DNA from 3 places in the Thalassotalea ponticola genome. Region 2 is predicted to be linked to each of the others. Evidence: predicted binding sites of a transcription regulator. Region 2 holds the regulator's gene; each other region holds the start of a gene.
What was found. The regulator sigma-54, encoded in region 2, starts transcription at its own class of promoters, with help from an activator protein. The targets are predictions, from matches to a motif close to GTTGGCACGNNNNTNGNNT.

Region 1 (13,187 bases), 610 kb from region 2:
GTGTAGCAGTTTAATACCCACGCTAATTGACTGTGCTCCGGCACTTGTGATTGCACAAAGATCGTGCTTTTTTGATGATCCACACCACACGCTAGATACAAGGCTAAGCCATCTAGTACGGCATTGCGCAATTTCTCTGGCTCTTGGCGCACGGTAATTGCATGCAAATCAACCAGTGAATAAAAACACTGATGATCGTCTTGCATTCCAACCCATTGGCGCAACGCACCAAGGTAGTTACCAATAGTCAGCTCACCTGATGGCTGACATCCACTTAATACGATTGGCTTAGTCACTTTTTGTCCTTATAACATTGCTAGCATTGATCGAGTTGCGCCAATTGGGCGCGCATAGCGTCTATCACTGCTTTATAATCGGCTTGAGCAAAAATTGCCGAACCCGCAACAAACATATCTGCTCCTGCGGCGGCAATTTCTTTAATGTTTTCTACTTTGACACCGCCGTCCACTTCGAGGCGAATATCATAACCACTGTCTTGGATTCGCTGCTTTACCTGACGCAGCTTAGTGATCGTTGTCGGAATGAAGCTTTGTCCGCCAAACCCGGGGTTAACAGACATTAATAAGATCACATCCAATTTGTCCATCACGTAATCTAAAACGTGTAACGGCGTCGCAGGGTTTAATACCAACCCCGCCTTACAACCATTATCTCTAATTAACTGTAGCGTTCGATCGACGTGATCACTGGCTTCAGGATGAAAGGTAATAATATCAGCGCCAGCATTAGCAAACGCGGGTACTAATGGGTCAACGGGTTTAACCATTAAATGTACGTCAATGGGTGCGGTAATGCCATAGTCGCGAAGCGACTGACAAACCATAGGCCCAAACGTTAAGTTGGGGACAAAATGATTATCCATTACGTCAAAATGAATGACATCTGCTCCCGCGTTGAGAACATTGGTCACGTCTTCACCCAAACGGGCAAAGTCTGCCGATAAAATCGATGGGGCAATTAAAAATGACGACATAGCGTAAACCTACGTTGATTAAAGTGCATACTTTAGCAAAATAAAGGGCTATTAGAGAAGTCTCAACGACAAAATTGTCGGATAAGGTGACCTAACACCGCACAAAAAGTGACCATCGCGCACTAAAAAAGCGCATTTGCCGTTGCTAAACAGCACTAAACATCACTAAAACGAATCTCTCCTCCCCGTTTAATCAGTGCTTTCAGCCTATTCAAGATGTTTGGCATCAAGTTTGCAAAAGTCATAACAGAACAAAAAATCATTTAATAAATCCAACTTGCACAGGTGAAAATATGAATAACACAATCAACAAATCCGTTTTAGCTACCGCTTTAACTTTTAGCTCGCTGATCGCGACCGCGCCAATTGCACAAGCAGAAGTGAGTGCCAACGTGGGTGTTGTTTCGCAGTACTTTTTCCGCGGTATCGCGCAAACTGGTACAGCCTCTGCCAGTGCAGGTGTGGATTATGAAAACAGTGGTTTTTATATCGGCACTTGGGCAGCTGATGTAAGCGATGGCTTGGAAGTTGACCTTTATGCAGGTTACGGCTTTGAAACCGATGCAGGCTTGGGTTTGAGTATCGGCGCAACCACCTACCAATACACTGGCAACTTCGACTCCGCCTACAACGAGCTTAATCTGGGTGTTAGTTTTGGCATGTTCTCAGTTTCCTACAACATTGGTACCCATGAAGAAGATAGTGGTTTGGGCATCCCAGAATCTGACTATGATTTTTTAGCACTAACCGGTGAGTACGAGGGCTTTTATGCCACCTACGGCACCTGGGGAAAGGACTTTGATGGTGATTACATCGAAATTGGCTATGGCGCTGAAGTTGCAGGCTTCGACGTCGGTGTTGCGATTATTAAAAATTCAGAAGAGCTTGACTTAGAAACCTTTGAAGGTGATGAGTCAATGGTATTTAGTCTGAGTAAGTCATTTTAACAATCGCTTAGCGCAACTAAACATCAGCTACGCCGGGTCTTATTCCGTATGTAAGTGTTAAAAATGTGGAGTAAGACTTTGCTCTGTTTGATATTTTCATTAGTCCTTGTATGCTAGACATAACAGTGCCAACAAATGCAATCACAATGAAATTCAGACAGCTCATTGGTAGCCTAATGGCCGCCCTCATTGGCGTACAAAGCGAGCGCAATCGACAGCGCGATTTTTACCATGGCAAAGCGAGCCACTTTGTCATTGCCGGCGTCATTGGCGTGGTGATATTTGTCGTATTGTTACTCGTAGTAGTGCGCACTGTTATCAGCGTCGCATAGGCATTGATCTGCCGCTATCGCTTGGGCTTGTAAAGCGCGAGTAGTTCACCGACTTTGTTACGGGCACTGCCTTTTTGACTGATGGTTCGGGCGACTTTTATCGACTTGATGTGATCTGCATGCTCATAAATTTTGCGAGTCCAAATCGTATCGTGATTTGAGATCAATACGGTGACGTTTTTCGCACGTGTTACTTCTTCAGCCGCATTGGCTAAATCCGCTTGCTCGTCTAGGCCAAAGCCGTTACCTGCATAACTGGTAAAGCTGGCCGTTTTACTCAATGGCACATAGGGTGGATCGCAGTAAATGACATCACCGTCTTCAGCGCGGGCAAAGGTTTGACGATAACTTTCACAGACAAAGTCACTCACTTGTGCTTTTTCAGCAAACGCCAACAGCTCCTTTTCAGGAAAATAAGGACGCTTGTATTTGCCAAACGGTACATTGTAGCCGCCCTTAGAGTTGTATCGACACAGACCGTTATAACCATGGCGATTCATATATAAAAACAACAGGCTGCGCTGATAGGCGTCGTCGGATGCATTAAATTGACTGCGCAAGTGATAATATTGCTCGGCCTGATTAAACTGCTCACTGAACAGCTTGCGACAATCAGCGATAAATTTATCTGGCGTGCTTTGCAGGGTTAAATAGATATTAATCAAATCGCGATTAATATCATTGAGCAAGTAGCGATCGTAGTGGCTGTTTAAAAAAATGGAGCCTGCACCGACGAACGGTTCGATGAGACGCTTACCCTTAGGTAGCATTTGACCTATGGTATCACTTAGCGTGTATTTACCTCCGGCCCACTTGAGAAAGGCTCTTTGCTTTTGCGTCATTGTATTGTTCTTATACGGCTTATGCCCTGAGGGGAAGTAGGCGCTACAGGGTGCTCTGAGATCACCACAGTGTTTTTAAATCACTTGCTGCAACTGTTCACGGCTTATGTTATCAAAAATCTCAGTTTTGCCAATAGATGTTGGAATAATTAGGCGAATTTTCCCATTGAGATTTTTCTTGTCCCTAACCATGTGCTTGAGATAGCTTTCAATGTCCATGGTGCTAGGACCTTCGGTGGGTAAATCAAAATAGCGCAACAGTTGTTCAATGCGTTTGACTTGCGATGAGGTGATAAAACCTAGTACGACTGCCAAATTAGCAGCTTGTACCATACCTGCAGCAACGGCTTCGCCGTGTAGCCACTTGCCATAGCCTTGCTCTGCTTCAATTGCATGGGCAAAGGTGTGGCCTAAATTAAGCAGTGCTCTTACGCCGGATTCGGTTTCATCTTGGGCGACGATATTGGCTTTGTTCTGACAACAACGTTCGATCATCGTCGCTAATACCGAGCTGTTGCCCTGCTTGATCGCGACTTTGTTGGCTTCGAGCCAGGCAAAAAATTCGACATCGCCTAATATGCCGTATTTGATCACTTCGGCCATACCTGCGGCAAATTCTCGCTTGGGTAAACTGACCAGCGATTGCACGTCAATAAGTACAGCTTTAGGCTGGTGAAACGCGCCAATCATATTCTTACCCAACGGGTGGTTAACCGCTGTCTTGCCACCAACGGATGAATCCACTTGCGCCAGTAACGTGGTGGGCACTTGAATAAAGTCAATACCCCGCTGATAGCACGCGGCTGCAAAGCCGGTAATATCACCAATGACTCCGCCACCAAGCGCAATTAAAGTTGAATCTCTACCGTGCAGCTTAGACAAAAGGTGAGCCATTATTCGTTCAAAATTGGCCAGTGATTTTTCTTGTTCCCCATCAGCTAACACAACGACATCAACGTCGTAGTTGGTCAACTGCTGTTGCAATGAGGCTAGGTATAAGTCAGCAACAACCGCATTGGTAACAATGCAAACTTTATTGCCTTTGATATGTGAAGTAATAGGGCTGTTTGATAACAGCCCGGAGTCAATATAGATAGGGTAACTGCGAGAACCGAGTTCAACTATCAATGACGACATGTAATTAGAAATCCAACTTCTCAACGATTTTATTAGCGACTACTTTAGCGCTTTGATCGTCAGTTTGTACGACGTGATCTGCGATTTCTTCATACAGTGGATTGCGTTCTTTAGCTAGACGCTCTAATACAGTACGGGAATCTTCTTCCGTTTGTAATAGTGGACGGCGACGATCTCGCTGGGTGCGTGCTACCTGCTTATCAATGGTCGTTTCTAAATACACCACAATACCGCGAGCAGATAATCGATTGCGAATTAAATCACTGATCACAGAACCACCACCTGTAGCCAGAACGATGCCTTGCATTTCACTGAGATCTTCAATGACTTTTTCTTCGCGTTTTCTAAAGCCTTCTTCACCCTCTAGATCAAAAACCCATGAAATATCTGCGCCCGTACGGCGTTCAATTTCCTGGTCTGAATCATAAAAGTCCAGGTGAAGTTTGTCGGCAATTTCTCTGCCAATTGTGCTTTTACCTGCTCCCATTGGGCCGATCAGGAAAATATTACGTTTTTCTGCCATGAGCTTACTTTACTACTCGTAAAATTGTTAGTTAACGGAAATTGAGGACTCTCCTCGATAAAATTAAGGGCGCAATTATCGCAAGTTATTCAGACTAATTGCAAGCTTCTGCTATAAAAAAACACAATCTGGGCAGCCAACACATATACATTGTTGTCGTAACCCAGATTGATTTTACAAGCCGTTAACCGTTAAGATTTAAAAAGTTTCTGTAACGATACGTGGCGTCACAAAGATAAGTAATTCTTTTTTCTCGTTAAATTCACTATTTGTTCGGAATAACCAACCAAGATATGGAATGTCTCCCAATACTGGTACCTTAGATACAGCGTTGATTATTTGTTGTTGATAAATACCGCCAAGTACAATGGTTTCGCCGTTATTTACCAACACTTGCGTACCTATTTCTTGGGTATCAATCGCCGTTGCTACGCCGGTACCTGTTGCTACCGTATCACCACGGGTATCTTGAGTGATAACCAAATCGAGAATGATTCGATTATCCGGCGTGATTTGTGGTGTCACGCGCAAGCCTAAAACCGCCTTCTTAAAGGTAACCGTTGTCGCACCGCTTGACGCTGCCTGAACAAACGGAATTTCCGTACCTTGTTCGATGTACGCCTCTTTTTGGTTTGACGTGGTGATCCGCGGGCTAGCGATAATTTCACCCTTGTTTTCTTGTTCCATTGCCGATAGCTCAAGGTCAAGAATGGTGCCATCGGCTAAACGCGCAACTTGAAAGGCAATGCTACCAGCTGGGTCGGCAACCGGTAAATTAACATTTAGACGATCGTTAAGAGAAGGGACAACACCTATGCCATTGTTAGCAGTACCATTGACTAAGTCAGCGGCAGTTAAATTACCAGACGTAGCGGTGTCGCTGCCGTTGTGGGTCATGCCCCAACGAATACCCAACTCTTCACTAATATTGTCCTTTACCGTTACCATGCGCGATTCGATTACCACTTGGCGAATTGGAATATCCAATACCTTCATCATACGCTTGATATCTTCGATACTTTTCGCGGTATCGCGAATCAGCAAGGTGTTGGTGCGCTCATCAACGGTAACACTGCCGCGTTCAGACAATAAGCTGGTATCTTCATTTTTCAACAAAGCGGCAAAGTCGGCTGCTTTAGCGTAATTCACTTGTACGTATTCTGCGTACAGCGGCGCTAATTCCGATACCTGTTTCTGCGCTTCTAGTTCTTTCGCTTCACGGGCAACGAGTTCCTCGTTCGGCGCAATCATCAAGATGTTACCATCAAGACGTTTACCCAAGCCTTTTACTTTAAGAATTATATCAAGTGCTTGGTCCCATGGTACCCCGTCAAGGCGCAAGGTAATGTTACCGCCAACGGTATCGCTAGTGACCAAATTAAAGCCATTGTAATCGGCGATAATTTGCAATACCGTGCGAATAGGAATGTCTTGAAAGTTTAGCGATATTGCTTTACCGGTAAACTCTGTACCATTTTCAATATACGATTTTTTCTCCTCTTGCTCGGTTAACGTAAGAGAGAAAATATTATCGATTTGATCGTGCTCGTAAGTTACTGGTTTACTGGTGGTAATTTCAATTCGAGCGTTGTTGCCGTCTTTAAACGTTTCAATATTAGACACCACAGTGCCAAAATCGGTTACATCTAATTGATACAACAAGTCGTCGATTATCGAGGTGTTGTAAAATTCAACATTGATTTTGCCGAGTTTGTTGCTGACGTCAATGGCCGACTGACTGTCGTCTAGGTAGGCTAGTACTTGGCCACTGGTGCCGTCGCCTTTGCGAAAATCAATGGCTTGTATATTGTTGATAAAACCGTCACTTAAATCAGCTTCAACACCACGGCGTTCAAACGTTGAAGCGCCGTTTAACAACAACACGAACTTGCCGTCAACCACATCAGCGTCGTACAGTTTCAACTCGTCGAGAAAAATAGTTGCGGTAACTTTACCGCCCACTTGTTGTACGTCGATATACTGCACACCCGCGTGATTAACCTGAGTCTGTGACAATGGATCAACAAATCCATCGGCGTCAAAACTTACTTCAATGCGCGCCGGATCAGAGAAGCTTTGCACTTGAGGTGGTGAGCTTAACGCTTGCTCAAAACCAAAGGTGAATTCAACTTCATCGTTTAGCAAGGTATTGTAGTAAATGTCGTTTAACTGACCTTGTGCGATACTTGAGAAAGAACAGATCGCTAGCGCCGCACCAAACGCCGAGTTTAATAATGGTTGCTTAATTCGGTTTGACATTATTCTTTTTTTTCTATCAAAACTAAACATTAATTCCCTTGCCCCTCTTGATTCGAGTCTACCATGGAAACGGTTGTTTCTCGTTCTACCCAACAGCCTGCGCCATCGGGAATTAATTCTGCAATGATAATTTCTTCATCACTAACGTTAGTAATACGACCGTTGTACAAGCCTAAGTAACTACCAATTGAAACCCTATGCAAGGTTGAATCACCCGCTTCAATCAACGCCCAAATGATTCCCTCTTCACCTAGTGTGCCACGCATGTTCAAGCTTTCCAACGCAAATTTTTCCAATGGTTGCTTGCGGCGACGAGGATCGGGGTGTAGACAATCGGACATTTGTTGCATTTTTTCCTGTATTGCTTCAGGTTTTGGCGCTACAAAAGGACTGCGCAACGCAAATGCCGAATAATCAAAGTGATTAAATTCTGTAATCGTCGGCATGGGTTCGATGCGATTTGGCGTAGAGGCTTTAATTTTAGCAATATGCTCTTGCAAATCGGTCTTGTCATCAAAACACGCCGTCAACATAAATATAGGTAACACGGCCAATAGCGGCTTGGTAATACGCATTATTTGTCAGCCTCCCTATATCGATATGTTTTCGCTTGCAAGGTCAAGGTTAGCTTGTCGTCTTTACCCGCTGTTTCATTGACAATTGAAAAGTCGTGTAGGGTGACGATACGCGGTAGCCCTGAGATCTTACTGACGAACTCACCAAAGTCGTGGTAACTGCCAACAACCTGTACTTTAATCGGTAATTCAACATAAAACTCTTGTTGAATTTCCGGTTGCCAGTTGAGCTTTTTGAAGTCTAAGCCTGAGGTTGTACCGACAAAAGTAATGTCATCGAGTAAACCTGGCGTCTCATGACTTTCAGGCAGTCGCTTAATCTGATTGGAAAAAAGCTCTTCAGCTTCTTCCATTTGTTCGCGAAACAGTTCAAGGTTTGCCGATACATAATACTTGGCTTCAAAGTCGGTTTTTAGCTTTTGTTCACGAGCGACTTCTTGCTCAAGCGTGGTGATCTTGTCGCTAACCATCAAGTAGTAGACAAAATATGAAACAAAAACTACCAGAACAATGGCTAAAATGCCCTTTGCTAATGCAGGCCATTGACCGATATTATTCAGATCTAAGTCATTTAATTCTGATAAATCGATATTCTTCATTATCGGCTCCCTGCTTCACTAAGAGATTGCTGATCAAGAAGACCTTGAATGCGTAGCGTCATTTTAAAGTCACTGAGCAACTTATTGGTGTTACCGGTATTGGTGATCGATTCAAGTTCGGCATCCGCCAGCAATACTGAGCTTTGAACTTCGCGAATCAAGTTAGCAAGTTGGTTGTTTGACTCACTTCGACCTTCAATAAGCAACTGGTTATCTTGCTTAGTCAGTTTGGTCAGATAAACCCCTGCCGGAACAATTTTTGCCACTTCGTCAAGAACCTGGGTACCAACGTTACGGCTTTTCTGCAACTGCTCAATAAGTGTCATCCGTTGGATCAGCTCTTTTTTACGCTGCTCTAACGTTTTAATTTCAGCAATTCGAGCATCAAGCACTTTTATTTCATTGGTTAAAAATTGATTTCGCGCTCGCTGGCCGTCAATCTTGGCCTGAAAGTATTGGGAGATCAAAAACACAATTAACGCACTCAACAGAGCTAACAAAGTCAGCAGTGAAAAATATTGTTGCTGACGCTGACGTTGAGCCTCTTCGCGCCAAGGCAGAAGATTTATATGTGGCATGATGAAAAACTCCTTAAGGCTAAGCCCGTTGCAACCATTAATTGCGGGGCAACACGACTTAAGTCTTGTAAATTTATCTGCGCACTAACCTGAAGCTGATGAAATGGATCGGCAATAACCGTATGGATACCGAGTTCCTCTGATAACAGCTATTGAATATTTTCCATATTGGCGGTGCCACCCGAAACAACCAGATAATCGAGCTTCTCTTTGCCGCTAAAGGTGAGATACATTTGAATTGCACGGCGAATTTGTTGAATTAGCGTGGTTTGAAACGGCGCTAATACTTCGAAGGTGTAGGTCGGTGGTAATTCACCCGCTATTTTTTCTCTTTCAGCCTCTTCGAAGCTTTTGTTGTAATACGATACGATTGAGCGCGTGTACTGCTCAGCGCCAAACAATTGGTCACGCGTGTATATGCTGGTCTCGCCATCATTGACGGTGAGCAATGTCATGGTCGCGCCGATATCAATAAAGGCGACCGATTTATCCACCGCGTCATCCGGTAAACTCGACATACAAAGCTCTGCAACGCGACTTAAGGCATAAGACTCGACGTCTACCACTTTGGTTTCAAACCCACCGGAATCAAGGGCGGCAACCCGAGCTTCAACGGTTTCAGTTCGAGCAGCGCTTAGCAACACGTTGACTTTGCTTGGATCAGATTCGTTAACGTCGAGGCGTTCAAAGTCCAAGCTGACTTCATCGAGAGGGTAAGGGATTAAACTGTCTGCTTCGACTTCGATTTGGCTAGCGAGCTCATCTTCAGTGAGACTCACATCCATGTAGATGGTTTTGGTGATCACCGTAGAGCCTGACACGGCAACGGCGGCATTTTGCACCGCGGCGTTAATCTGTTGGCGAATTTTACGAACCACGGCTCCGACAGCTTCGATGTCTTGAATTTTGCGGTCAACCACCGCCCCGCGAGGGATCGGCTCAATTGCATAAGCGTCTAATTGGTAACCGTCTTTTCCTTCACTGAGTACAACGGCTTTGGCTGAATGCGATCCAATGTCGATCCCAACCATTTGATTAGCAGCGCTTTTATTCCATAACTTACTAAGCATATCGTCCCGTGAATTATAATTATTATTGAGTTGATAATATCGATAAAATGACATTAATTACAGCGTTTATCAATATTAACTGTTATATTATCGCTAGTTTTTTCAAATTGGTAGTAATTTTTGTGCAAATTATCAAGTGGTTATTAAAAGTTTCCATTGTTATTACCCTACTAGGCATCACCGCGGTAGGTGGCTTCTATCTTTACATGAAAAAAGATTTGCCAAGCGTTGAAGTATTAAAAGACATTCAGTTGCAAATTCCGATGCAAATATACTCTAACGAAGGCAAGTTAATTTCCCAATACGGTACTAAGCGCCGCATCCCGGTGAAGCTTGAAGACATGCCGCCAAAGCTGATTCAAGCCATTTTAGCAACCGAAGACAATCGCTTTTACGAGCACTTCGGCGTTGACCCTATCGGCATGTTACGGGCCGCTTTTTTATTAGTCACCAGCGGTGAGATTCAAGGTGGTGCAAGTACCATCACCATGCAAACAGCGCGCAATTTCTTTCTTACCCGCGAACAGACTTTTATCCGTAAGATTAGAGAAATATTTATTTCATTGCACATGGAGAGCTTGTTAACTAAGGACGAGATTCTCGAGCTGTACTTAAACAAAATTGAACTCAGTCATCGCGCATTCGGCGTCGGTGCAGCTGCACAAGTATATTACGGAAAAGAACTTGACGAGCTAACTCTAGGTGAAATTGCGGTTATCGCTGGCTTGCCAAAAGCGCCGACTACATACAATCCAATTAGCTCTCCAGAACGGGCGAAATTTCGTCGTACCACAGTGTTACAACGCATGCTGGTTAGTGGCTATATCACCGAGCAGGAGTATGACCAAGCCAACAACGAAGACATTCACACCAAGCGACACGGCGTAAACATTGAAGTTGAAGCACCTTATGTGGCATCACTGGCAAATAAGCGTGTTCTAGAAATGTATGGTCGCGATTTTGCCTACGGCAAAGGTTTGAAAGTCTACACCACGGTGCAAGCGGATTTGCAACAAGCGGCCAATCAAGCGGTGATTGACAACATATACGCCTACGATCAACGTCACGGCTATCGCGGCCCGATTAAGCGCTTGTGGTTAACCGAGCAAGATAGACAAAAGCTACTCGCCCAATACCAAACCTTCGCCTCGGCACAGCGCCTCGCACAAATGCAAGATGAGTGGGCTCAGCTACCGAGCTCGCCAATCACCAAAGCGCAAATCGAAGAGCAGTTAAACGACATTCCGACGTATAACGACTTACAGGCTGTAGCCGTTTTATCGGTAGAAGAGCAATCGGCACAAGTCATAACCGCAACAGGAGAGTCAGTTACGCTCACTTGGGATGGGCTCAAATGGGCTCGGTGGTTTATTGATGACAAAACCCAAGGCAAGGCTCCCGACCTGGCTAGTGAGATCGTCAGCGCTGGCGATATTGTCTACGTGCGACAGCTCGGTGAGGACAACTGGTTGTTGAGTCAGCTCCCCGAGGTATCGGCAGGGCTCGTTGCCATCTCACCTGATAACGGTGCCATTTTGGCCAGCGTTGGCGGCTACAGCTTTAAACAAAGCCAATTCGATCGTATCACCCAAGCCAACCGCCAAATGGGCTCTAATATTAAGCCGTTTGTCTATTCTGCTGCTTTAGCCAATGGCTATACGCTGGCGTCTTTGGTTAACGACGCACCAATCAACCAGTGGGACAAACGCTCGGGCTTTGCTTGGCGACCTAAAAACTCACCGGCTGTTTACGAAGGGCCACTTCGCGTCCGTGTCGGACTGGCGAAATCGAAAAACGTCATGTCAATACGGTTACTGCGCGGCATGACAATTGACGCGCTTATTGAGCACCTCAGCCTGTTTGGATTTAATCAACAAACTTTACCGCGCAATGAATCCATCGCATTGGGCTCAGCTTCGGCAACGCCATTACAAGTAGTAACTGGCTACGCTTCGTTTGCCAACCAGGGATATTTGATCGACCCCTACGTTATCGACCGCATTGAAGATGCCAGTGGCAATATTATTTATCAAGCATCGCCACCCGTCGCTTGCTACGCCTGTGAGCAGGCGCAACAACAGTATGCCAACAGCTTTGAAAGCAGTGAGCAGTTAGATGTTGATTTGCTAACCCAACAAGTAGCACCGCGCATTATTAGTCGCGAAAATGCATTCTTGGTTACCCAAGCGATGAACAGTGTTATTTGGGGTAGCGGTGGCGACTGGTCTAAGGGAACCGGTTGGATTGGTACCGGTTGGCGAGCTAAATCACTAGAGCGCCGGGACTTAGCCGGTAAAACAGGTACCACAAACGAATCAAAAGATGCCTGGTTTAGTGGTTTTAGCCGTCACTTGGCGGCGAGTAGTTGGATTGGTTTTGATGACCCTAGTCGCACCTTGGGTCGCACCCGCGTCAATAGTAACCTAGGTAAAAATCAAACCGCTGGTGGTGAAGCCGGTGCCAATGCCGCGCAACCAGCGTGGATAGGTTTTATGAAAACCGCATTAGAGCAGTTTCCCTACGCGCCATTTGAGCAACCCAATAATATCGTCTCAATTCGCATCGATAAACAGACTGGTAAACGCACCAATAAGAGTGATTCAAGTTCGCGCTTCGAATACTTTATTATGGGTACCGAACCACAAGAATGGGTGACAGAAGAGAATGTAGAGCAGTTACTTGAAAGTAACGACCAAGACGAGCCCGAAATTTTCTAACAACGCTACCGCACCAGTGAGCGAGCTCGATTAGCTCACTGGTCGGTTTTTCTCTGTTATCGCAATCGCTCGTCGCCGCTTTGCTATTACCGTTTTGCGATAAGTAAAAAGCAAATCATCTATTGGCTGTTACTCGACACGCGACTCGCGCCATCTTTTGACTGGCTAAACATTAATACCTGATCGCCGTTCGCTTCTGTGTCGTTGACTACACCTTCACTACTGCCAATACAGTAAATGAGAGCAACCTCATCACAACACTGCTGACGCGGACACAACTCGCAGTCTTTCATCACTTTTTCCGGTAAACGCGCCTTGTCACTCAAGTGAAAATCGAGCTTTTCAAAAAACGCCGGCTTGCGTGTTAACACAAATACCTTACTCAACGCCAGTTGCTTGGCTCGGCGAATCAAAAACTGACACAATTCAACGCCATACCCTTTGCCCTGATGACTGTTCTCTACACCCAGTGAACGTATTTCGGCCAGTCCCGTGCTGTAGATGTAAAGTGCTGCGCAGGCAACAACTTGGCCCTGCTCTTCAATGACTGCGAAATCGCGAATGGATTTGATCAAGTCGTCTTCGCTGCGCGGCAAGTTTTCCTCCCGGCTAGC
Region 2 (13,187 bases):
TCAACAATCGGATGCGCGCGCTAAATGTGCAGTTTATTGTGCAAGGACAAGAAGACAAGATGCCCGCGTTAGTTGATATTGCTCAGCAGCTCGACCTTGATATCGATGAGGTCGCCTATATTGGTGACGATGTGCCCGACCTGCCCTGCATTGAAGCGGTAGGCCTTGGCGTTGCAGTGAATGACGCACACCCTCTAGTGGTGCGAAGCGCTGACTATGTCACCTTTTTAAAAGGTGGACACGGCGCAGTTAGAGAGCTGTGTGATCTGATCATGCAAGCACAAGGAACTCTGCACCTTGCCAAAGGAGCGAGCGTATGACCCGCTCGCATTATATTTCGATTATCTTATTTGTTATTGCCATCGCCATTTATGGCTATTTGCAGTATCAGCAGTCTCTCAAACTCGATAGACAACCTTTAATCGAAATTAATGAACCGGCATTTGTCGCCAAAGCACTTACCGCCAAAAAATTTGATAAAGATGGACAGTTAATCCATACCATTTATGCCGAACAAATGACCCATTTTGACCAAACAGCTGAGACTCAGTTTGTCGCCCCAGCCTATACGATTTACCCAACTGATGGCTCAACATCGTGGCGTTTAAGCGCCGATTCTGGCTTAATTGGCCGCGACAATATATTAATGCTTGAAAATCAAGTAAGATTATCCAATGATGATCAATTGGCCTATATCTCTGAAGTTCAGGCGACATCCTTACTGTTGGATTTAAACACCAAAATTATTACCTCAGAGCAAGACATTAAGATACTGGGTAAAGACTTTACTATGTACGGCTCTGGTTTAGAAATTAATGCTACTACCACTGAAATGACGTTGAGTGACCATGTACAGACAATCTTTAAAAAACGCGATCAATAAGTTAGTAATCGCTCTACCATTGTGTTTCGTCAGTCATTTATCGATTGCCCAACAAGCTGATTTTGAGCAAGACATCAAAATTGTCGCGAAAAAACAGGCCACCGATTTAAAGAAGCGCATCGCTAGCTACAGCGGCAATGTCAAAATCACCCAAGGCTCTCTGACTATATCGGCCGACTTAGTGCAAGTAATTGACGCCAAAGAAGCAGAAAATAAAAAATATCTGGCGCAGGGAAAGCCGGCAACGTTTTCACAACAGTTAGACAATGGCGATACCATTAAACTGCAAGCCAATGAAATCACCTACTCGCCATATACCAGCACACTAGTGATACGCGGCAATGCCAAGGTCAGCCAGCAAGACAGTATGGTGCAAGGTGACGTTATTACCTACAACCTAGAAACAGAGCAGTTAACCGCAGACGGAGATGGCACGGGTATTGTTACCACCATTATTGCTCCCGATAAAAAATCAAAAAAAACAACCGAACCTGAAAGTGAAAAAGAACAGTAAGATGACCGCTACTCTCGATGCAAAGCACTTAGCCAAAGCCTACAAAGGGCGCAAAGTCGTAAAAGATGTCAGTTTGTCCGTTAACGCTGGTCAAGTAGTCGGCCTGCTCGGTCCAAATGGCGCCGGAAAGACGACGTCGTTTTACATGATTGTTGGACTGGTTGCCAGCGACGAGGGTACAGTGACCTTAGATGACGTAGATCTGACCCTGTTACCGATGCACGAACGCGCGCGACACGGTATTGGCTACTTGCCGCAAGAGGCATCTATCTTTCGCAAGTTATCGGTACGCGATAACATTATGGCAATATTGCAAACCCGTAAAGAACTCAGCGCGAGTCAGCGCCAAGACAAGCTCGAATCGCTAGTCGAAGAATTCAATATTGGCCATATTATCGACAATACCGGGCAAAGCCTGTCGGGGGGAGAGCGTCGACGCGTTGAAATAGCCAGAGCGTTAGCGGCTGATCCCAAATTTATCTTACTCGATGAGCCCTTTGCCGGCGTCGACCCGATTTCAGTCAGCGATATAAAAAAAATAATTTTACACTTAAAAGAACGCGGTATTGGTGTGCTTATCACCGACCACAACGTGCGTGAGACACTCGATGTGTGTGAACATGCGTATATTGTGAGTCACGGTGAACTAATCGCGCAAGGTAGTGCCGATCAGGTATTATCTAATCAGCATGTGAGAGATGTCTACCTAGGTGATAAATTCACGCTATAGTTATAGTAACAAGGTGACCAAACACTGTATCAGCAGGGTTAGTTTTCTCCGCCAAAATTGGCATATGTAATTCGTTTTATGGAAAGCAATTAACTCATGAGACCAAGTCTTCAGCTGCGCATAGGCCAGCATTTAACGATGACGCCACAGTTGCAACAAGCGATCAAATTGTTGCAGCTATCTACCTTGGATCTGCAACAAGAAATTCAAGAAGCTCTCGACTCTAATCCGTTGCTTGAGGTTGATGATAGTCAATCGACGGATGATATGGCGGATCTCGATATGAACGATGTGCAACAATCGTCGAGCAATAGTGATAACGCCGATCAAATTACCACCAGTGAAGCTCTTACCAACAGTGAAATCCCTCAGGATTTGTCGGTTGATTCGACTTGGGAAGAAAGCTTCAGCGCCGGTACGTCAATGACCGGCATTGCCCCGCCAAACGACGACGATTCGCTATATCAAGGTGAAACCAGTGAAACAATTCGCGATCATTTGACTTGGCAAATGGAGCTCACTCCGTTTTCTGATACCGACCGCAGTATCGCGATGACGATCATTGACGCGATAGACGATGCCGGCTACCTGACTATCAGTACTGCTGAAATACTCGAAAGTATCGCCGATGAACGCATCGAATTGGACGAAGTTGAAGCGGTGCTCAAGCGAATTCACATGTTTGATCCCATCGGCTCCGGTGCGTGTTCTGTACAACATTGTTTATTAATCCAATTAAATCAATTTGACAGCAATACACCGTATTTAGCGCAAGCCAAACAAGTGATCAGTAAACACATTGATTTGCTCGCCAACCGCGACTTTCGCAGTATCATGCGCAAAACGCGGTTAAAAGAAGACGAGTTACGCGAGGTAATGCGCTTAATACAAAGTTTAAACCCTCGTCCTGGCGATGCCATTGCCCAAGGCGAGGAGCAATATATTATTCCTGATGTCAGTGTGGTGAAGAAAAACGGACGTTGGGTGGTTGAACTAAACCCCGATACTGCACCAAAGCTCAATATAAATGGTCAGTATGCTGCTATGGCGAAAAACAGTTCAGCCCAAGACAGCCAGTTTATTCGCTCGCACTTACAAGAGGCTAAATGGTTCATCAAATCACTGGAAAGCCGCAACGATACCCTGTTGAAGGTATCTAACTGTATTGTTCAACAACAGCAAGGTTTTTTTGAACACGGACCTGAAGCCATGCGCCCTATGGTGCTAAATGACGTTGCCGAAGCGGTTGAGATGCACGAGTCGACAATTTCTCGGGTTACCACACAAAAGTACATGCATACTCCAAGGGGAATCTTTGAATTAAAGTATTTCTTTTCTAGTCATGTCAGTACTGAAAACGGGGGAGAGTGCTCATCGACGGCGATACGCGCCCTAATTGAAAAGCTGGTCAACGCTGAAAACCCACAGAAGCCTTTAAGTGACAGTAAAATTACTGCATTATTGGCGGAACAAGGTATTAACGTTGCGCGCCGGACAATAGCTAAGTATCGAGAATCTTTGGGTATCCCACCATCTAACCAAAGAAAAAGCTTACTGTAAGCACAACGATAAGGAAACAGCTTATGCAAATCAATATCTCTGGTCATCATGTTGAAGTTACCGACTCTATGCGCGGTTATGTTGAACAAAAATTTGAGAAACTTGAACGTCACTTCGACCATATAAACAACGTTTATGTCGTATTGAAAGTTGAAAAGCTGCAACAAATCGCAGAGGCAACGCTACACGTGAACCAAGGTGAAATATTTGGTTCTGCCGAAAATGAGGACATGTATGCATCGATAGATGCACTTGTCGATAAACTTGACCGTCAAGTGTTAAAACACAAGGCGAAATTATCCAGTCATTAAATTTTATGAATCTTGCCAACTTGTTATCACCGGACTGCACAGTGTGTGCAGCTCCGGGCAATAGTAAAAAAAACATTCTAGAACAAATTAGTGTGCTTGCGGCCAACAAAATCAGTTCGGCGACAGCAAAAGAATTACTCAATAACCTGATCAACAGGGAAAAGTTGAGTAGTACAGGGATTGGTAATGGCATCGCCATACCGCACAGTAAAATCAATAATAACGAGCAACCCATCGCCGTACTTATCACCACAGATACACCTATAGGCTTTGATGCAATCGATAATAAACCGGTGGATATCTTCTTTGCTCTGTTCGTTCCTGAAGACCGCTGTCAGCAACACTTAGAGACACTAGCGAGTATCGCGCAATATTTTGCCGATAAACAAAACAGTAAAAAAGTCAGACGCTGTACCTCAGCCAATGAACTTTACAACACGGTCGCCAACGGCTAACAGGGAATCGCTATGAAATTAATGATCGTCAGTGGCCGCTCCGGCTCGGGAAAAACTGTCGCTCTGCGCGTACTGGAAGACTTGGGCTACTACTGTGTAGACAATATTCCCGTCAATCTATTACCCGCTCTCACACACACGGTGATTAATGATTACCAGCATGTTGCCGTCTCGTTAGATGTACGCAACCTGCCAACCAACCCTGACGATGCCAGTGAGATTATCGATTATTTACCAAATAGCGTCGACTTGTCGGTGCTATTTCTCGATGCTGATGATAAAGAGTTAGTACGCCGCTACAGTGAAACCCGGCGATTACATCCCTTGATCCGCAAAAACATGGCTTTAGATCAAGCTATCGCATTGGAAAAGAAACTTCTCGATCCAGTCGCCAGTCGCGCTAACATGTATATCAATACCACCAGTTTAACGCCGCATCAGTTGGCGGATTTAGTGCGCGAGCGAGTAATGGGGTCAAAGACTGGTTCATTGGTGTTAGTGTTTGAATCATTTGGTTTCAAACACGGTGTTCCCACCGATGCCGATTATGTATTTGATGCGCGCTTCTTACCAAACCCTTTTTGGGAGCAAGGCTTAAAGGCATTTACCGGTCTCGATCAACCGGTGCAAGATTTCCTCGCAGCACAACCCATAGTCACCAAGTTTATTTGGCAAATAAACTCATTTATGATGACTTGGTTGCCTCACCTTGAACGCAATAATCGCACCTATTTAACGGTGGCCATTGGTTGCACTGGAGGACAGCATCGAAGTGTTTATATTGCTGAAACTCTGGCCAAGCAATTTAAAAAAGAAGAAAAAGATGTGCAAGTACGTCATCGAGAGTTAATTAAATAAGCGATCTAAATATCATGGCAAAAACCAAGTCTGCAACCTCAACCCATGCCTCGCGTATGGTGACCATTGAAAATAAACTCGGCCTACACGCGCGCGCAGCAACTAAGCTAGCTAAATTGAGCCAGCAATTTAACTCGTCAATTCGCATTGTGTTAGATGGTAAAACGGCCGACGCTGGCTCGATCATGGGCTTGATGTTATTAACCGGTAGTCAAGGGAAGACGGTTGCAGTTGAGTGCCAAGGCGATGATGCTGAACAAGCTCTTGATGCGGTGTGCCAGTTATTTGGCGACAAATTTGACGAAGCAGAATAGTAGCTGATTATTTTACAAATTTACGATACACTTCAATACGATAACTCCAAGTTATAAGCTTCAACCACAAATAAAACAAGTGACGACTTGCGAGGCTGAACATAACCATCAAGACTTAATAACAACAACACCCTTGCGCATGAGGTGAACCGTGGCAGAGTTGTCAGAACAAGAAACAAGCCAACAGCGATTACTAGAAATTAATACCGCTATCGATAGTGGTATGTTTGTCTACGTGCGTAAAATGCTGCAAAACATGTCCGATTACGACATCGCTTTGCTACTCGAGTCGTCTCCGGCCAAAAGTCGTAACGTATTATGGCAACTTGTTGATCCCGACCTACACGGCGATATTTTAGAAGAGCTTTCAGAAGAGGTGCGCAAAGGCATTCTGCGCAAAATGCAACCGGAAAAAGTTGCGGCCGCGACAGAAGGCATGGATATAGACGACCTCGCCGAAGTCCTGCGCGGATTGCCTGATTCAGCGTATCAAGAAGTGCTCAACTCGATGGATACGCAAGACCGTATGCGAGTAGAGCAGGCTCTCGCTTACGAGCCAGAAACGGCCGGTGGTATCATGAATACGGATACCATTACCCTGCGTCCTGATGTAACAGTTGATGTCGTACTGCGCTATTTGCGTCTCAAGGGCAAACTGCCTGAATCGACAGACTCCTTTTATGTGGTAAACCGTGAAGATATCCTCATCGGCAGTGTTTCTTTGGCTGACTTAGTCACAGCCCAACCAGAGCAAGCGATAGGGGAAATTACCGACACCCATACGGTGCCAGTAAACGTCGCGATGGAAGATACCGAAGTGGCCATTATGTTTGAACGCCACGACTGGTTTTCCGCTCCTGTTGTTGATGACGACAACCGCCTGCTCGGTCGTATTACCGTGGATGATGTGGTTGATATTATTCGCGAAGACGCAGAGCACTCAATGATGAGTATGGCCGGTCTCGATGACGAAGCCGATACATTTGCACCAGTTATTAAAAGTACTCGACAACGCTCCATTTGGTTAGGGGTCAATTTAATCACCGCCTTATTAGCCGTTGCGGTGTCGAGTATGTTTGAACCTATTTTAGCGGAAATGGCCATCTTAGCGGTGTTAAATACGTTAGTCCCCAGTATGGGTGGCGTCGCTGGTAGTCAAACGCTAACCTTGGTTATTCGCGGTTTGGCGTTGGGTCACATAGGCGAAAACAACGCGCGCACGATATTAACCAAGGAATTAGCCGTGGGCTTTTTAAACGGGCTTATTTGGTCACTGTTGATTGCGTCGATTGTTACTCTGTGGAAGCAAGACTTGTTACTAGGTGGTATTATTGCGTTTGCCATGCTCGCTAATTTAACGGTTGCCGGCTTGGCCGGTGTGATCACGCCGTTAGCATTGAAAAAAATGAATATAGACCCAGCCTTGGCTGGTGGGGTGATCCTCACCACGGTAACCGATGTCGTTGGTATCTTTGCCTTTTTAGGTACGGCTACCCTGCTCCTAAGCTCAACTGCTTAAAGCATTCACGGCTGTCGACAAAGGTATTACCGCTCGGTTTAGCACTGATAGACGAGTCAAATTCTAGTAACGCCAGTGATAGCGGTTAGTGATAAGATGAATTAGCCGTAGCTAAGCAAGTACCAATCGCTTGCTTAGCCACACAACACCGGTTACTGACCTGACACCTGCATTTGTTCAATCAATAAACTACCGGTTTTTATACTACCGCGCAGATCATAGTCGTTACCGCTTAATACTAGAGACTTAAACATGTCTTTTAAATTGGCCGCAATGGTGATTTCAGAGACCGGATAAGCAATTTGCCCATTTTCTACCCAAAAGCCAGCGGCGCCTCTGGAGTAATCACCCGTAACAACGTTAACGCCCTGTCCCATCAGCTCGGTGACTAATAAACCGGTCCCCATCGCTTCAAGCATTGCCGTTAAATCACCGCCGTTTGCCGACACTTGCCAATTGTGAATACCGCCGGCGTTACCAGTGGTTTGCAAGCCGAGTTTACGCGCTGAGTAACTGGTCAGCAAATACGATTGCAAACAGCCGTTTTTGATGATTTCGCGTTGTATAGGCTTTACCCCTTCCGCATCAAATGCCGAACTGGCTAAGCCTCGCTTGATAAACGGTCGCTCTTCAATCGTTAGGTGATCACTAAATATCCGCTCACCAATACTGTCAACTAAGAACGATGAATTGCGATATAAATTGCCACCGCTGATCGCCGAGATAAGGTGACCAAAAATGCTGTTAGCAACATCGGCGCGAAATAGCACAGGACACTTTTGGGTAGCGATTTTACGCGGGTTCAAACGCTCTAGTGCGGCATCGGCCGCTTGCTCGCCAAGTGACTTGGCCGGCGTCAACTGAGCAAACTCACGACTCACCGTATAATTATAATCGCGTTGCATATCCTCACCACTGGCGGCAATCATCATGCAAGTTAAGCTGTGACGCGTACTTGGATAAGCAACTAACTGCCCATGGCTGTTGCCATAAACTTTAAAACCCTCGTAGCTAGCAAAGTTAGCACCGTCTGAATTAACAATGCGCGCATCCCGTTGCAAAGCCGTTAATTCGGCTTCTCGAGCAATATCAATGGCCTGATCAGCACTGATCTGCTGCGGGTGATATAAGTCGAGGTCTTCAGGCTCAAACTCAAGAAGCTCTTTATCTGCAAGTCCAGCAAACGGATCAACGGAGGTATAGTTGGCAATATTGACAGCTGCATTAACCGATTGTTGTAATGCTTTTTCCGATAAGTCCGCGGTTGACGCAGAGCCCTTGCGACCGTCTTTATACAGTGAAATACCCAATGCACCATCATTGTTAAACTCGACGGTTTCTACCTCACCCATACGCGTCGAAACACTCAGCCCTTGCATCTTTGAGATTGAGACTTCTGCGCTCTGCGCACCCAGGCTCTTCGCCATCTCTAACACTTTGCTGACACTTTGTTTAACGTGTTCCATCGATTGTTCAATTGATTGCTTGTTTTCCATGATTTGCGAGATAAAGAGGTTAACGTACAGCAAGGATATCACAGCCTGCCATTTTCCCAACGCACATTGACCAATAATTTCATTGATTTTTGCTGATCAGGGCATTATTGATAACGAAAAACAGTTATAATAAGACAAACTGACTTTATCTATCTGTATCAATTATGGCTCGAGAAATTGGCGAATACGACGAAGAAAATGACATTCTCTACGTAAGCAAAACTGAATTAAAGCAAGACATGAAGGACCTACAAAAATTAGCGGAAGCGATCTGTCACATGGGTCCCAAACAGCGCGCTAAACTGGCGTTAAACAGCGAAATTGAGCAGGCCCTGGTTATCGCTGATAAGATCAAAGGCAAACACGATGCTTTTCATCGCAACGTACAGTTCATTGCCAAGCAATTACACAGCCTTGATGTCGAGGCGATTCGCTTAAAAATTGACATCATGGAGAATAAACACGGTATTGCTGACGCGCACAACCGCTTCTACGAAGAGTTACGCGAGCAGATACTAAGCGCTGATAACCAAACTATTGAGACATTAATTAACGACAACAGTAGCTTAGAACGCCAGCGCTTGCGCCAACTGATCCGTCAGGCCAACAAAGAGGTCAAACAAAGCAAACCTGGCAAGAGTTATAAAGAGCTGTTTAAGTATTTAAAACAACACGTAGCCTATACGCCGAGCGCTTAAGCGCAGCTCACTTTTGGCGTTGACAAGCCCGTGTAACCACGCCACACAAAAAGAACCGTAAAAAAAAAGCGCCTCTGACTAAGTCAGTGGCGCTTTTTTTTGCTCGATACAGGGTATTACTGTGTACCGCCTATGGTCATTTCGTCAATTTTTAACGTCGGTTGACCAACACCTACTGGCACTGATTGACCGTCTTTACCACACACGCCTACCCCACTATCAAGCGATAGATCGTTGCCCACCATGCTGACTTTTTGCATCGCTTCAGGGCCACTGCCAATTAACGTCGCCCCTTTGACTGGCGAAGTGATTTGGCCATTTTCTATTAAATACGCTTCGGCGGTCGAAAACACAAACTTGCCCGAGGTAATATCCACTTGTCCGCCAGCGAAATTTGGTGCATAAATGCCTTTTTTCACCGACTTAATGATGTCATCAGGCTGGTGTTCACCTGCGAGCATATAGGTATTGGTCATACGCGGCATCGGTAAATGAGCGTAGGACTCCCGGCGACCATTACCGGTAGGCGCTACCCCCATCAGGTGCGCATTGTGTTTATCTTGCATGTAACCACGCAATATGCCCTTCTCGATAAGTAAGTTATATTGACCCGGTGTGCCTTCGTCATCTATCGACACCGAACCTCGACGACCCGTTAGCGTGCCGTCATCGACAATGGTACAGTGCTCAGAAGCCACCTTTTGGCCAATTTTGCCAGAAAACGCCGACGAACCTTTGCGGTTAAAGTCACCTTCTAAGCCGTGACCTACCGCCTCGTGTAATAACACCCCTGGCCAGCCAGCGCCCAGTACAACCGGCAACATGCCCGCAGGAGCGTCAATCGCGTTGAGATTCACCAGAGCTTGGCGTACCGCCTCCTCTGCGTAGACTTTATAGCGGGCTTTACCTTGCTCTAATTCAAAGAAATAACTGTAGTCAGTACGTGCACCACCGCCAGAATTACCGCGTTCACGACGACCATTGGCTTCGACTAAAACAGAGCAATTCAAGCGAACCAGTGGGCGAATATCGGTAGCAAAGGTACCGTCACTTGCCGCAATTAACACCCGTTCGTATACACCGGAGAGACTCACTATAACTTGTTTGACTCGCGTATCTTGTGCTCTGGCATGAGCCTCAACTTCGTGTAACAAGCTAATTTTTTGCTCTTGTGGCAAGCTGTAAAGCGGGTCTATCGCTTGATAAAGCGCTGTCGGGTTAGTTGATGAGAAAACCTGTACTGTTTGCGACTTTTGTTCGCCAACAATACTTCTGGCTGCAACTGAAGCTTGGCTTAAGGCGTCAAGGTTAATATCGTCAGAATAAGCAAAACCGGTTTTCTCTCCGGCAATGGCACGGACGCCAACACCGCGCTCTATATTATGCGAACCTTCCTTAACGATACCGTCTTCAAGCATCCAGTGCTCATTGCTGGACGCTTGAAAATACAAGTCGGCGAAATCGATATTGCGCTCAAACATATGATTGAGACAGCGTTGCAGTTCTTCGTGCCCTAAATCACTGGCATCGAGTAGTTCTAGTTCTACAGAATTCATTTCAGATCCATTTAATCAGGCTCATTTGTGCGTAATGAGCAGTTAAAGCGATTGTGCTTAGCAACCGGTATATTGTTGCGTACTTTAGCGAGTAATGACATATCCAGTTTGGTTGATATACTGCCAACTTGCTCAGCTAAGCAACAGCTAATTTCTCCCCACGGGTCAATAATCATCGAGTGACCATGGGTTTGACGGCCATTTTGGTGTTCGCCAACTTGACCTGCAGCGACAATATAACACTGTGTCTCTATTGCTCTGGCCTGCAGTAATGGCTGCCAATGTGCTTGTCCTGTTAGCTGAGTAAAAGCAGCGGGAACACTGATTACATTCGCCCCTTGCTGCGCCAATTGTTGGTATAAAGCGGGAAAGCGCAAATCGTAACAAATACTCAATCCGAGCTGTATTTGTTGGAGCGTTTGAACAACCGTTTTGTCGCCCGCTTGAGTGTATCTTGATTCTCGATAGTGCTTTGAATTATCGGCAACATCAACATCGAACAAATGCAACTTTTGATAATCGGCGATGCGTTGACCACGGTTGTCAAAGAGTAAACTCGAGGCCTGAAACTTATTATCACTTAACCGTGTAGGCACACTACCCGCGAGCAGGTACACCCGATATTGCTTTGCTAATCGAGCTAACTCGCGTTCCATGTCGCTAATCACAGAAGAGTTTGCCAAGGCCAGTTGTTGGCTGTCATTGCCACCAAAGTACAAACAACACTCAGGTAACACCACAAGGTGTTCATCATCCACGGTTAACATCTCAAGCTGTGCTTCAATAAAAGCGAAGTTAGCGCTGACGTCGGTAACCGAGTGCATTTGTATTGCGGTTAAGGTGGGCATGTCATCGTTACCTTATACTCTGTACTAAGCACCTACAATTGGCTCAGCTGGCTGTGGGTTGCTGCGTTCAACATTGGCATTGTCAGGTGCCTGAGGCTCACTGCCTTCTGGGTTATCCGGCCTTGATTTACCGACATTGACGTTGCGAGTTTTTCGATTGACTTCTTTTAAACTCGGCTCGTCTACCGTGCCGGTTAATTCAAAATTAATCGCCGCGACCACCTCTGCCTGCTCTATCGCCTCGTTAATTACGATCGCAGCGGCACCGGCAATGGGGTTCACTAACCAAGCGAGTATTGGCAAGCTTGACGTCACCTTCGGCGCAAACAGCATTTTGTAATCGAGCTGGTTATTGACCAAATTGGTATTGCCCTTGATGGTCAAGTTACCCGCCGCACCATCCATCTTTAAGTTGTCAGTATAAATAACCCCTTCTGCGATGGCAAAATCACCTTTGAAATCACTGTAAAACATTCCCTTAGAAAATATATCTCGAAAGTCTAAGGTCAGTTTGCGCAGCAGTGACTGCAAACTAAAAATACTAAATAATCGAGCCCCTTGATCGCTTACTTTAGCTAAATAACCATCGTCTAAGCGACCTTTTGCCGAACCGTATAAACTATCAACATTAAACTGATGTGGACCACCCTGCCAACGCAGTTCATAATTGGCTCTTAAACCGCTGTCTTTAATCCCCGACTCGATATCAAACCGAGCCAGCTCTTTTTCTATTTCATTGGTTTGCACGGTACCGGATACTTGCGTTGCGTCTCTCGTTGCGGTCTTGATCCAACTTCCACTGAGTTGTAACTTTAAGTTTTTGCGCTCAGCGTTAAAGCGCGACAGTGAAATCATGGTGTCGTTGTTCTTCTCTAATGCCAAATCCACTTCGCCAAAATCAAACTGTTTAAAGCGGCAGCTATCGCATTTAAAGCGTAAACTTGGAATGTCACTTGGCTGCAGCTGAGATTGCTCCGCCACATCCGCGGTTAACTCCCCAACCGAGTTATTTAAGTCAAGCCGAGGAACAGACTTATCGGCTCTATCAGTGTCTTCTGAATCTGCTTCAAAGCGAATAAAGTCAGCATCAATATCAATACCTTGCTCGCTAAATTGATGATAAAACTTAACTCGCCCACGCATTTGCTTACTGTCTAATTGCAGTAACCACCAGTCTTCTTCTGCGAGTAAATTAAAGTCGACGTTATCCACTTGCAGACCGTACAAATTTACCTGACCTATATCACCGCGTATGCGCTCAGGTGCTGGTAACACTGAGTGGCTTTGCTCACTGGAGTTTGCACTTGGCAGCGTCGCCAGCAAGTCAAACACAAACCGTTGCCAGCTGTCGTACTCGATACTGGCTAAGTCAGCGATAACGTGAAAGCCATCCATGGGTAATAACATTTGTTGCTGACCGAGTACCAGCTGTGCTTGTCTAAAAG
Region 3 (3,392 bases), 720 kb from region 2:
AATCAGTACCATTGTTTGTGGTTATACGTATAATAGGCGCTGTTATGGCTAAGAAAAAATCAAATAAACAATCAAGTAATACCATCGCTTTAAACAAAAAGGCGAGGCACGAATACACCTTATCCGATAAATTTGAAGCGGGTATGGAGTTACAGGGCTGGGAAATCAAAGCAATCCGCCAAGGTAAAGTAAACATTTCCGACTGCTATGTGTTTATCAAAGACCGTCAAGCCTATTTACTCGGTGCTGAAATACAGCCGTTAATTAGTGCGTCAAGTCATGTGGTTTGTGATCCTAGACGAGATAGAAAACTCCTACTCAACCGCCGAGAAATCGACCGCTTGATAGGCGCAGTTGATCGCCAGGGTTACTCGCTTATTGCCACCGCTATGTATTGGAAACGCAATTGGGTAAAACTTGAGTTTTGCTTAGGTAAAGGTAAAAAATCTCATGATAAGCGCGCCGATATCAAAGACCGCGAATGGAAGGTCGACCAAGGTCGAATCATGAAACACAAAACGCGCTAATCGCATTAACAATAAAAAGCCTGCAATCGCAGGCTTTTTATCTTTAACGACAAAGTGACTACTTGCTAGCCACTATTTTTTCTTGTTACTTACCCACACAGTGATCACCCCTTTAGCCACCGTCACGCCATTTTCGTCGAAGGCTTCAACGGGCACACCAAAATCACCCGGTTGCCACTCTTTGCCAGCCAAGTCTGCAATACAAGTGACATCACTGCCGGCTTTTGCCGTGTAATCAACGGTCATAGACTTAGGTATCCAGCGCAGATGTGACGGAATACTGGCTTCACAAACCGCCCCCATGGCCAACTCCATACCATTACATACAGCAATCGCGTGTACGGTGCCGATGTGGTTCTCAACGCTTTTTCGCTTAGGAATAACGACTTTACAATAGCCGTTTCGCAACTCTTTGACCTGTGGATTTATGGTTTTAAAATACGGAGCCCAGCGAGCAAAAAACCAGGAAAAAAGTCGATTTCCAAAGGGAAACTTGCTCCACTTTTCATAGACTTCCAATAATTTATTTTGAGCCATCATTACCTCGTTGTTATTCTTTGTTGTAATCTCAAAGACCGCCAGTATACCTTATTAACAAAAACTTTACAGAATAAACATGGGAGCAAGTGATTGGAAAATCGCAAGGTTTGTACGCATTCAGCGCATCGATATCAGGATAGTTTTCTAAAAAATTAATTTTGATAAACTTCAGAACCAATTGGCGCAATGTGATCGTTGGCGCGTGAGGTTTTGCTACGTATTGTACCTGTTTAACCTTCACCTAGAGTTAGAATCGGCTGGTTAGGGGTTTCCGCTTTTTGTCAACGTAATGAAGACAACAATGTGAAAAATCGATTTGCCCCTTATGTAACAAGCAAGAAGCTCTGGCAAGAGCAGGCAGAGCTTTTCGGAGTTTTACGAGTTGTTGATTAATCGATAGATAGAATGTCTATCGACGCTTAAATCGACGCAGTACTAATCCAGTCAGGCCGAGTAATACCATCATCATGGTACTTGGCTCTGAAACCACTCGGGCTGAGTCAACTCCATCTAGCCAAACACTATAATATCCAGTTCCTCTCGTCCAGTGTTGCTCAATAGGAACAGGATCTAAGCTATCATATCTAAATCCTTCACTTAAATGAGAGCCTGAAGCAAAGTTTGAATATGACGCTATCGTCAAGATATAGTCACCCGCTGCCAAAAAGCTAAGACTGAATCCTGAATCATAGACTGTTTGCGTCTCGGGATTAACAAATGGATTATCATCACTCTGGCCTATATACACTCCAGAAGAATCCCAAAGAGCGGCAATAGGGTCGAAGTTCAGCCCATTCATAAAGCTGTCAGTCCAGAATCTAAGATCGCTGGTATCTTGAGCAATAGAAAAACTAATGTGAACGACGTCAGTTTGATATTCAATCTCACCTTCAAGATGTATCAAGTTAGCCGATGACTTAGCCGTCATTGACAAACTTAAAATAGCAATAAATATAATAAGTAGTTTCTGTTTCATGTTATTTTTTGTCTCCTGTAAAAACTCGCAGCATGCCTAGCAAAAAAAGTGCCAAACCACGGAGGGTGCAATTAGAATGGGTCGGTAAAACAAAAACATTTTCGGTTGTACAAATAGTGTAAAAACTTGCTCCATCATGTAGTAATTCAGATCGCGGTTAACGTCAGACCTAAGAATCCCCAAAAAACGGTAAAAAAAATTAAATAACTATTGATAATAATCAGATACTGATTCAAACAATTTTGAAGGAGTTTTAACCTACAAATGAATTTAGTGGATTAACATTTGTCCAAATAAACGTGGTACACAAAATGAAACACAATGAGCTTGAATTTAACTCTTGCTCATCATACTCAGACGGGCTAGAATGCTCGATATCAGTCACTTAGCGTTAAATCGTGTAAGTGTTTACACCAACGGTAAAATGATACTCGGGGCGGATTCAGGATTCGACGGGATTCACGAAACCCAAGGTGCATGCCCAGGGGCGGTTGGCCTGGTAAAAAGCCGCAAAACTATAGTTGCAAACGACGAAACGTTCGCACTAGCAGCTTAATGCTAGCCATCCTCTCAAAGTCTCACCTATTGGCTTGAGAAGCGATGGTCACACTAAATGGGTTAGCGAGGGAACTGTGTCTGACGGTGAACCGCGAAACAGTATCAGACTCACCAGAAAGAACCCTGTCGTTCGGGGTCTGACTGGTTAAACAAAAGAACGACTAAGCATGTAGTACCGAGGATGTAGGTTTTTCGGACGGGGGTTCAAATCCCCCCCGCTCCACCACTTCACATTTTTTTCCGTTCTCAAGCTGTAACAGCTTGAATGGCAAAGAATAATTGGCGGTTCCAAATTTAGTTATTTTTGAGTACTCAACTCTATCTGTAAATACTAAGTTTTGAACCAGCCTCTTTTGTTTTAAGTTACCTTCTTGCCAATAACTGGCTGGCGACATTAAAAAATCACTAACTTTAGAGAGTAAATCAGATAAATTTACATTATCTTTTGCACTGTCATTTATAGATTGTTCCACAATTATTTTTTCTTGCTCTAACTTATCAACTTCGTTTTCTAGCGCTTGAATAACAATACCATTTGTGGATTTGATAATTTTGTCGATGACTAAAGACTTCCGATCCTCAATATCTGACAGCGACTTTCGCAATAACTTGGTTTGTTTACCTCTATCTTCGGAGCGATTTTTAAAAACTTTTTCACTAATCACCTGAGCTAGTTTTAATACTTCAGATTTCACATGGATGTCTTGTAATACCTCAACAAAATCATTTTCCACTTGATCTCTACTAATACTTTTAGATTTAACACTACAACCATGTGTATTTTTGCAACG

Region 1: a site for sigma-54 is predicted at 1,214-1,232, ahead of ACAY30_RS13925 (TorF family putative porin). Genes of this name have one in related genera too.
Region 3: a site for sigma-54 is predicted at 2,081-2,099, ahead of ACAY30_RS04980 (DVUA0089 family protein). Genes of this name have one in related genera too.

The regions. Positions count from the first base shown of each region.
Region 1 covers NZ_CP166871.1:3,160,094-3,173,280, forward strand. Annotated here, with positions in the region: gene trpS (tryptophan--tRNA ligase) at 1-296, opposite strand, end outside; gene rpe (ribulose-phosphate 3-epimerase) at 317-994, opposite strand; gene ACAY30_RS13925 (TorF family putative porin) at 1,288-1,941, shown strand; gene ACAY30_RS13930 (DUF2970 domain-containing protein) at 2,088-2,273, shown strand; gene ACAY30_RS13935 (Dam family site-specific DNA-(adenine-N6)-methyltransferase) at 2,288-3,115, opposite strand; gene aroB (3-dehydroquinate synthase) at 3,191-4,252, opposite strand; gene aroK (shikimate kinase AroK) at 4,257-4,775, opposite strand; gene ACAY30_RS13950 (type IV pilus secretin PilQ) at 4,974-7,034, opposite strand; gene ACAY30_RS13955 (pilus assembly protein PilP) at 7,064-7,609, opposite strand; gene ACAY30_RS13960 (type 4a pilus biogenesis protein PilO) at 7,609-8,208, opposite strand; gene ACAY30_RS13965 (PilN domain-containing protein) at 8,208-8,786, opposite strand; partial or broken gene ACAY30_RS13970 (pilus assembly protein PilM) at 8,774-9,856, opposite strand; gene ACAY30_RS13975 (penicillin-binding protein 1A) at 9,979-12,573, shown strand; gene argH (argininosuccinate lyase) at 12,693-13,187, opposite strand, start outside.
Region 2 covers NZ_CP166871.1:420,793-433,979, reverse strand. Annotated here, with positions in the region: gene kdsC (3-deoxy-manno-octulosonate-8-phosphatase KdsC) at 1-320, shown strand, start outside; gene lptC (LPS export ABC transporter periplasmic protein LptC) at 317-883, shown strand; gene lptA (lipopolysaccharide transport periplasmic protein LptA) at 849-1,397, shown strand; gene lptB (LPS export ABC transporter ATP-binding protein) at 1,399-2,127, shown strand; gene ACAY30_RS01960 (RNA polymerase factor sigma-54) at 2,224-3,687, shown strand; gene hpf (ribosome hibernation promoting factor) at 3,711-3,998, shown strand; gene ptsN (PTS IIA-like nitrogen regulatory protein PtsN) at 4,004-4,453, shown strand; gene rapZ (RNase adapter RapZ) at 4,466-5,311, shown strand; gene ACAY30_RS01940 (HPr family phosphocarrier protein) at 5,326-5,625, shown strand; gene mgtE (magnesium transporter) at 5,777-7,144, shown strand; gene pmbA (metalloprotease PmbA) at 7,297-8,640, opposite strand; gene yjgA (ribosome biogenesis factor YjgA) at 8,805-9,338, shown strand; gene tldD (metalloprotease TldD) at 9,455-10,894, opposite strand; gene ACAY30_RS01915 (carbon-nitrogen hydrolase family protein) at 10,906-11,742, opposite strand; gene ACAY30_RS01910 (YhdP family protein) at 11,767-13,187, opposite strand, start outside.
Region 3 covers NZ_CP166871.1:1,149,936-1,153,327, reverse strand. Annotated here, with positions in the region: gene smpB (SsrA-binding protein SmpB) at 45-527, shown strand; gene ACAY30_RS04985 (hotdog fold domain-containing protein) at 600-1,064, opposite strand; gene ACAY30_RS04980 (DVUA0089 family protein) at 1,477-2,043, opposite strand; RNA gene ssrA (transfer-messenger RNA) at 2,477-2,827, shown strand; partial or broken gene ACAY30_RS04970 (recombinase family protein) at 3,369-3,392, opposite strand, start outside.